Regions from separate parts of the Streptomyces sp. NPDC050485 genome, predicted to be linked through region 2. Evidence: predicted binding sites of a transcription regulator. Region 2 holds the regulator's gene; the other holds the start of a gene.

Region 1 (4,414 bases), on a different contig from region 2:
GCTCCGTGCGAGCGCAGGAAGTTCAGCGCGATCTGCGCGGACTCCTTCATCACGTCGCCGAGCTGACCGGTGAGGGTCAGGCCCGCCGCGCCCGTCTCCGGGTCGGCGAGGGAGGCCTCCACGAACAGGACGTCGCCGCCCGCCCCGGTGACGGCGAGGCCGGTCGCCACGCCGGGTACGGCGGTGCGCCGCTCGGCCGGGTCCTGGGCGGACTCGGGCACGTGGTGCGGGCGGCCGATCAGCTTGCGCAGATCGTCGGGGGCGATGGTGAACGGCAGTTCCTGGTCGCCCAGTTCGTGCTGGGCGGCGACCTTGCGGAGCAGCCGGGCGATCGAGCGCTCCAGGTTCCGGACGCCCGCCTCCCTCGTGTACTCCCCCGCGAGCTTGCGCAGCGAGGCGTCTTCGAGCACGACCTCACCGGGTTCCAGACCGGCCCGCTCCAGCTGGCGCGGCAGCAGGTGGTCCCGGGCGATGACGACCTTCTCGTCCTCGGTGTAGCCGTCGAGCCTGACCAGTTCCATCCGGTCGAGCAGCGCCTCGGGGATGGCTTCGAGGACGTTGGCGGTGGCGAGGAAGACCACGTCGCTCAGGTCGAGCTCGACCTCCAGGTAGTGGTCGCGGAAGGTGTGGTTCTGCGCCGGGTCGAGCACTTCGAGCAGCGCGGCCGCCGGGTCGCCCCGGAAGTCGGAGCCCACCTTGTCGATCTCGTCGAGCAGCACGACCGGGTTCATGGACCCGGCCTCCTTGACGGCCCGCACGATCCGGCCGGGCAGGGCGCCGACGTACGTACGGCGGTGTCCGCGGATCTCGGCCTCGTCCCGTACGCCGCCGAGCGCGACGCGGACGAACTTGCGGCCCATCGCGTGGGCCACGGATTCGCCGAGCGAGGTCTTGCCGACACCGGGCGGGCCGACGAGCGCGAGCACGGCGCCGCCGCGGCGGCCGCCCACGACCCCGAGCCCCCGGTCGGCGCGCCGCTTGCGCACCGCCAGGTATTCGGTGATCCGCTCCTTCACGTCGTGCAGACCCGCGTGCTCGGCGTCCAGGATCGCCCGGGCGCCCCGGATGTCGTACACGTCCTCGGTGGTCTCGTTCCACGGCAGTTCGAGGACGGTGTCCAGCCAGGTCCTGATCCAGGAGCCCTCCGGCGACTGGTCGCTGGAGCGCTCCAGCTTGTCGACCTCCTTGAGGGCGGCCTCGCGGACCTTCTCGGGGAGGTCGGCGGCCTCGACGCGGGCGCGGTAGTCGTCGCTCTCGTCCTCCTCGCCGCCCTCGCCGTTGAGCTCGCGCAGCTCCTTGCGCACCGCGTCGAGCTGGCGGCGCAGCAGGAACTCGCGCTGCTGCTTGTCCACGCCTTCCTGTACGTCCTTGGCGATGGACTCGGCGACGTCCTGCTCGGCGAGGTGGTCGCGCAGGTGCTCGGTGGCGAGCTTGAGGCGGGCCACCGGGTCGGCGGTCTCCAGGAGCTCGACCTTCTGGGCGGTCGTCAGGAACGGCGAGTAGCCGGAGTTGTCGGCGAGCGCGGACACGCCCTCGATCTGCTGCACCCGGTCGACGACCTGCCAAGCACCGCGCTTCTTCAGCCAGTTGGTGGCGAGCGCCTTGTACTCCTTGACGAGTTCGGTGACGTGTCCGGGCACGGGGTCTGCGAGGGTCTCCTCGACCTGGGTGCCCTCCACCCAGAGCGCGGCGCCGGGTCCGGTGGTGCCGGCTCCGATCCGCACCCGGTGGCGGCCCCGGATGAGGGCGCCCGGGTCACCGTCGGAAAGCCGTCCGACCTGCTCGACCGTGCCGAGCACGCCGGTCGCCGCGTACGTTCCGTCGATCCGCGGCACCAGGAGCACCTGCGGCTTTCCCTGGCCTTCGCGCGCACCGGCCTGGGCGGCCTCGACGGCGGCCCGGACATCGGCGTCGGACAGGTCGAGCGGCACCACCATGCCGGGCAGCACGACCTCGTCGTCGAGCGGCAGCACGGGCAGGCTGATCGGTGTGTACGCCGTGGACTCGGTAGCCATGATCTCCCCTTCGGCAGTCAAGTTGAGCTATGCCGACTCAATGCAGCTGAGTCGAGGAATGTTCCCCAAGGGCTGTTCGCTCTGAGCGATCACACATCCGAGCTGCGTTATGTAAGACTTGATCTCGCCATTCAGCCATTACGCAACAGGGGGTTGCCCGTGCCGGCGACGGTGACATCGACGGACGAAGCCGCGGTCGGCACGCTCGTGCGGGCGTGGGTCGACGGCTGGATCGTGTCGCGCGGGGCCTCGGATCCCATCGACCGGCCCTGGGGCTGGACGATCGACGCCGGACACGTCAACCACGTGTCGCGCCATGTGCTTCCCGCCCCCGCCGAGGCCGATGTCCGCTCGCTCGTCGCCGCCACCAGCGCGCCCGGGACCTGGCTGAAGCTGTTCGCCACCGAGGACACGGTGCGGCCCTGGCTGGGCGAGGGCTGGCACTTCGACGCGCCCGGCTATCTGATGACGGTCCCGCTCGCCGCCGAGCGGCCCGCGGTGCCGGCCGGGTACACGCTCACGACGTGGACCCGGAGCGGCGTCACGCGGGTCCTCGTCCGCACGGCCGAGGGCCACTTCGCGGCGCGCGGCCAGATCGCCCCGGCCGGCCCGGCGGCCGTCGCCGACCAGATCGAGACGGCCCCCGAACACCAGCGCCGGGGCCTGGGCAGCCTGGTGATGCGGACGCTCCAGAACGCCGCGTACGAGGCGGGCGCCACCACCGGCATCCTGGTCGGCACCCCGGAGGGCCGCTCCCTGTACGCGTCCCTGGGCTGGCAGACCCACGCACCGATGGCGAGCCTGTACTTCAAGCCGACAGCGGCCTGACCCGTACAAGGATCGAGCCGACACCGGCCTGACCCGTATAAGAGTCGAGCCGGCACCGGCCTGACCCTTATGCGCCGGGGCCGGTGCCAGACATCGCGGGGCGGGTGCCGGCCCTGCGCACCGCCGGCCAGCACGCCACGCCCGCGAGCAGGGCCACCGGGTGGCCCCATGCGGCGAGCGGCTCCACCATCTCCGTCAGGTCCAGCGCCAGCAGCACGCCCACCGTGCCCAGCACACACCAGCGCAGGCCCGGTGCGAGCAGGCCCGCCAGGGCGCCCACGGTCGCCATCAGGCCGAAGCTGATGCCGTAGTCCAGCCGGTGCAGCGAACTCTGCGGGAGGTATCCGGCCAGCACCGACAGCGCGACCGGGACCTCGGTGGCCAGCGTCGCCACCACATGGCCGAGCAGGAAGACGCCCGCCGTGCGCCAGCCGCCGATGCGGCGCTCCAGCGCGGCGAGCACGAAGACGAAGACCAGCGCGTACGGCGACGCGATGCCCCCGGCGATCCACAGCGCGCTCGCGAACAGGGCGAGGACCGGCGCCGTCGACAGATGGGCCACATCGGTGCTCGACCCCTGGAGCAGGGCGTACACGGTGTGCGGATCGCCGTACTCGGTGTAGAGCGAGGTCGCCAGGAGCAGCAGGGCGTAGCCGAAGGTGAACGGTGTCGACGCCGGCGAGGGCAGCAGGTCCCTGACCCGGGCGAGCCCGGTCCGTACACCGGAGAGGGGCACGTCGGCGGGCTCGATCCTGAGCCGCTGAGGCGGTACCGCCTCAAGGAGGCCGGCCGTGGCGGCGGGCTCGGCGGATTCGAGCGGGTGCACCGGGGTGGGGCCCCTTCCCCGGGGTGCGACGCGTGCGCGCCCCGAATCGTCAAGCCACGCCCGCGTCCCCGGCCGTGTTCCGTACTGGTCCTACGTCCTACAACGCTTACTCTCCGCGAACGGCTCCGGGCCCGTCTATGGCGTGCGCCACACCGGACAACCTTTAACGCTTCCTGTGCGTCGACGGCCGGTCTCCCGGCCCGGGGTGAGCCACCCGTGTGGTCCGCCGGGGCGATCCGGGCCAGTGCCGTGGAATCCGGGTGCACCGGCACCGCCGGACGGGCATCCTCGCGGCCATGGACGACATCGCCACACTCGACCGGCGCCAGGGACCCCACGGGGAAGTCGTGCTGCGGCAGCGCGGAGCGCATTTCGAGATCATCGCCAACGGGTGCTTCCTGATGGACACTTCGGACGGCCGCTCGGAACGCCTTCTCATCGATGCGGCGTACGACACACTTGCGGCGGCCACCACGAAACCCTCCCTCCTCATCGGCGGACTCGGCGTCGGCTTCTCGCTCGCCCACGCCCTGCGGGACGCGCGCTGGGGCCAAGTCGCCGTGCTGGAGAGGGAACAGGCCATCATCGACTGGCACCGCGCGGGCCCGCTCGGCGCCATTTCGGGCCCGGCTCTGTCCGATTCCCGTACCCGGATCATCCACGCCGATCTGGTCGATTACGTACGTACGGCACAGGACACCTACGACGCGCTCTGCCTCGACATCGACAACGGGCCCGACTGGAC
Region 2 (4,414 bases):
AGCGCAGAACGCAGCCGCCACAACAGCTGTCGTGCTTAGTGCTCGAACCATCCTGCTCATGGCCGATCTCCACCTCTTTTGATCATTACCTCCCCCCGCGGATACGACGATGGCCCACTCCGAGCGCTTGCACCAGCGCAGCCAGGCATCATGTTCCTGTAATTCAAAAGGATGAGGGGGGTGCAACTAGGTTGAATCAGGGGCATATAGGACACGATCACGGCCCAGTTGACTTGTGCGAGACAGGAACGGCTCTGTACGCGCTCGCCCTGCGTACTGGGGGAATTACCCGCTCAGAGGCCGAATCCGCGCCATGCCTCGTCGACCTCACCCTGCTCCGCCCCGACCCGGATGACGCGCAACTCCTGCGCCCGGTTCCGCCCACGGTGGTGCTCAACCTGCTGACGCAGCCGCTGGAGCGCGAGATCCAGGAGCGCCGAAAGCTCTCCGTCGCACTTGCCAACACCTTCGAGCCGTTCATGTCGATCGCCACGCCCGCCCTCTCGGGCACCCACGCGGTCACCGTCCTCGAAGGCCTGGAGCTCATCAACGCGACGCTGGACCGCGTCATCGACGAGTGCACCGAGGAACTGCTCGTCATCCAGCCGGGCAGCGGCCGCAGACCGGAGAGCTTCGAGGCGGGGCTTCGCCGCATCGAACCGCTGGTCGCCCGCGGGGTGGAGATGCGCACCCTCTACCAGCACACCGCCCGCCACCACTCCGCGACCATCGGCTACGTGGAACGGATCGCTCCGTACGGTCTGGAGGTGCGGACCCTGGAGGAGATCATCGACCGGCTCATCATCATGGACCGCAAGATCGCCTTCATACCCGCGCGCAGCGACCGCCAAGTCGCCCTGGAACTGCGCCACGAGGGCCTGGTGCAGTACCTCGTCGGCGTCTTCGACCAGTTCTGGCAGTACGCCGTCCCCTGGGACGACGAGGTGCCCTACCACCTGGAGACCGCCGGCATCACCGGCGTCCAGCGCTCCATCGCCAAGCTCCTGGTGGAGGGCCACGTGGACGAGGCCATCGCCCGCCGGCTCGGCATGAACGTCCGCACCTGCCGCGCCCACATCGCCAAGCTGGCCGCCGCCCTCGGCAGCGGCAGCCGGGCCCAACTCGGCTTCCTGATCGCCCAGTCCGGGATCCTGGACCAGGACGCCTGAGAGGCCGGCACGGGCTCCGAAACACGCTCAAGGCCCGCCACCCCCGGAAAGGGGGTGGCGGGCCTTGAGGAGACTCGCAGGGGCCTGGGCGGCCCGGACCTACCCGGACTACTCCGTCGACCGCTTCGGGCGCCAGACGACCAGCGCGCTGGCCTGCTGCACGTCCTGGTACGGGACCAGGTCCCGGCGGTAGGAGGCGTGCACCTGGGCCTCGCGCTGGCTCATGGCGACGGCCGCGCCCTCGACCGCCGACGACAGCTCGGCGACCCTGGCCTGCAGCGCCGCGACCTGGTTCTCCAGCTCGATGATGCGCTTGATGCCGGCCAGGTTGATGCCCTCGTCCTGCGACAACTGCTGCACCGTACGCAGCAGTTCGATGTCGTGGGCCGAGTAGCGCCGGCCGCGCCCGGCCGTGCGGTCGGGCGAGACCAGGCCGAGGCGGTCGTACTGCCGCAAGGTCTGCGGGTGGAGGCCCGAGAGCTGGGCCGCCACCGAGATGACGTACACCGGCGTCTCATCGTTCAGTTCGTACGCCCGATTACCAAATTGAGGCTGCCGACGCTGGCGGTCCATCTCATGCTCCCTTCGCGGCCTGGAACAGTTCTGCCCTCGGGTCTTCGCCCTCGGTGGCCTCGCGGTAGGTCTCCAGGGCCTCGCGGGCCTTGTCGTCCATGTCCTTCGGCACGGCCACCTCTACGGTGACGAGCAGGTCGCCCCGGGTGCCGTCCTTGCGGACCGCGCCCTTGCCGCGCGCCCGCATCGTACGGCCGTTGGGGGTGCCCGCGGGCAGTTTCAGGGTGACCGGCGGACCGCCGAGGGTGGGAACCTTGACCTCGCCGCCCAGCGCCGCCTCCACGTAGGTGATCGGCACCGTGATGGTGAGGTTGTCGTCCCTGCGGCCGAAGACCGGGTGGGCGTCGACGTGGACGACCACGTACAAGTCGCCTGCGGGGCCGCCCCGTTCGCCCGGCGCGCCCTTGCCGCGCAGCCGGATCCGCTGGCTGTCGGAGACGCCCGGCGGGATACGGACCTGCATGGTGCGCGAGGAGCGGGCCCGCCCGCTGCCCTTGCAGATGTCGCACGGGTTCTCGGCGATCAGACCGCGGCCCTTGCAGTCGACGCACGGGTCGGTCAGCGAGAAGCCGCCGCCCGAGCCGCGCGAGACCTGGCCGGTGCCGACACAGGTCGGGCACACCCGGGGCGTGCCGTTCTTGTCGCCGGTGCCCGAACAGGCCTTGCAGGGGGACTGGCTGGACAGCCGGATCGGGACGGTGGCCCCGTCGACCGCCTCGGTGAAGCTGAGCGTCACCTCGGACTCCAGGTCCTGCCCGCGGCGCGGCTGGGTGCGCGTGCCGGTGCCCGCGCCGCCCCGGTTGAACAGGCCGCCGAACACGTCGCCGAGCCCGCCGCCGAAGCCGCCGGCGCCCGCGCCGCCCGGCTGCTGCCCGCCGAACAGGTCGCCCAGGTCGAAGTTGAAGCTGCCGCCGGCACCGGGACCCGCCCGGTAGCCGCCGTTGCCGAACAGGGCGCGCGCCTCGTCGTACTCCTTGCGCTTCTTGGGGTCGCCGAGGATGTCGTTGGCCTCGGAGATCTCCTTGAAGCGCTCCTCCGCCTTGGCGTCGCCCTTGTTGGCGTCCGGATGGTTCTCGCGGGCGAGTTTGCGGTACGCCTTCTTGATCTCGGCGTCGGTGGCGTCCTTGGGGACGCCGAGAACCTTGTAGTAGTCCTTCTCGACGAAGTCCTTCGTGTTCATCGACATCCCTCCTTCCGGACGATCACTTCTGCCATGACCGCGGCGTCAGCCCTTCTCGGGGCCACCGCTCTCCTCGTCGTTCGACTTCTCGTCCTTGGCGGCCGCTCCCGGCTGGGGCTCGGCCACCGCGACCCGGGCGGGCCGGATCGTGCGCTCGCCGATCCGGTACCCCGGTTGCAGGATCGCCACGCAGGTCGTCTCGGTGACGTCCGGCGCGTAACTGTGCATCAGGGCCTCGTGCACCGTCGGGTCGAAGGGCTCGCCCTCCTTGCCGAACTGCTGCAGGCCCATCTTCGCGGCGACCGTCTCAAGAGACTCGGCCACCGACTTGAAGCCGCCCTGCAGTTCGCCGTGCTCCCGGGCCCGGCCGATGTCGTCCAGGACGGGCAGCAGTTCGGTCAGCAGACCCGCGACGGCGATCTCCTTGACCGTGACGCGGTCCCGCTCCACCCGGCGGCGGTAGTTCTGGTACTCGGCCTGCAGGCGCTGGAGGTCCGTGGTGCGCTCGGTGAGCGCCGTCTGGGCCTGGTCCAGCTGAGCCTGCAGGGCGATGTCCTTGGCTGCGTCCCCGGCCGGGGCCGCCTTCCCCTCCTCGGAGGAGTCGGCGGCCTTCGGCTCGGCGTCTTCCGCACCGGTGCCGGAGGGGACGTCGGGCTTCTCCTCGAAGCCCGGGGTCTCCTCCGTCATCAGTGGGCGCCGCCCTTCGCGTCACGCGGCTTCTCGTCGTCGACGATCTCGGCGTCCACGACGTCGTCCTCGGCCTTGTGCTGCTGCGAGGCGCCCTCGGCACCGGCGCCGCCGGCCGCACCCTGCGCGGCCTGGGCGTCGGCGTACATGGCCTGGCCCAGCTTCTGCGAGACGGCGGCGACCTTCTCCGTGGCGGTGCGGATCTCGGCCGAGTCCTCGCCCTTGAGCTTCTCCTTCAGCTCGGCGACGGCGGCCTCGACCTCGGTCTTGACCTCGCCCGGGACCTTGTCCTCGTTGTCCTTGAGGAACTTCTCGGTCTGGTAGACGAGCTGCTCGCCCTGGTTGCGGCTCTCGGCGGCCTCGCGGCGGCGGTGGTCCTCCTCCGCGTACTGCTCGGCCTCCTCGCGCATGCGGTTGACCTCGTCCTTCGGCAGCGAGGAGCCGCCGGTGACGGTCATCTTCTGCTCCTTGCCCGTGCCGAGGTCCTTCGCGGTCACGTGCATGATGCCGTTGGCGTCGATGTCGAAGGCGACCTCGATCTGCGGGACCCCGCGCGGGGCCGGCGGCAGACCGGTGAGCTCGAACATCCCGAGCTTCTTGTTGTACGCCGCGATCTCGCGCTCGCCCTGGTAGACCTGGATCTGCACGGACGGCTGGTTGTCCTCGGCCGTCGTGAAGATCTCGGACCGCTTGGTCGGGATCGTGGTGTTGCGCTCGATGAGCTTGGTCATGATCCCTCCCTTGGTCTCGATGCCGAGGGACAGCGGGGTCACGTCGAGCAGCAGGACGTCCTTGACCTCGCCCT

The links. Region 2 encodes HspR, which represses chaperone genes until heat shock. Its sites were predicted from a motif close to TTGAGNNNNNNNNNCTCAA; they were not measured.
Region 1: the regulator HspR is predicted to act here: its motif matches at 2,038-2,056, upstream of lon (endopeptidase La).

Annotation. Positions count from the first base shown of each region.
Region 1 is NZ_JBITHR010000014.1:40,518-44,931, forward strand. It holds gene lon (endopeptidase La) at 1-2,015, opposite strand, end outside; gene ACIBK6_RS26235 (GNAT family N-acetyltransferase) at 2,175-2,843, shown strand; gene ACIBK6_RS26240 (rhomboid-like protein) at 2,911-3,669, opposite strand; gene ACIBK6_RS26245 (spermidine synthase) at 3,966-4,414, shown strand, end outside.
Region 2 is NZ_JBITHR010000015.1:218,205-222,618, forward strand. It holds gene ACIBK6_RS28210 (helix-turn-helix transcriptional regulator) at 234-1,169, shown strand; gene ACIBK6_RS28215 (heat shock protein transcriptional repressor HspR) at 1,278-1,742, opposite strand; gene dnaJ (molecular chaperone DnaJ) at 1,744-2,922, opposite strand; gene grpE (nucleotide exchange factor GrpE) at 2,968-3,609, opposite strand; gene dnaK (molecular chaperone DnaK) at 3,609-4,414, opposite strand, start outside.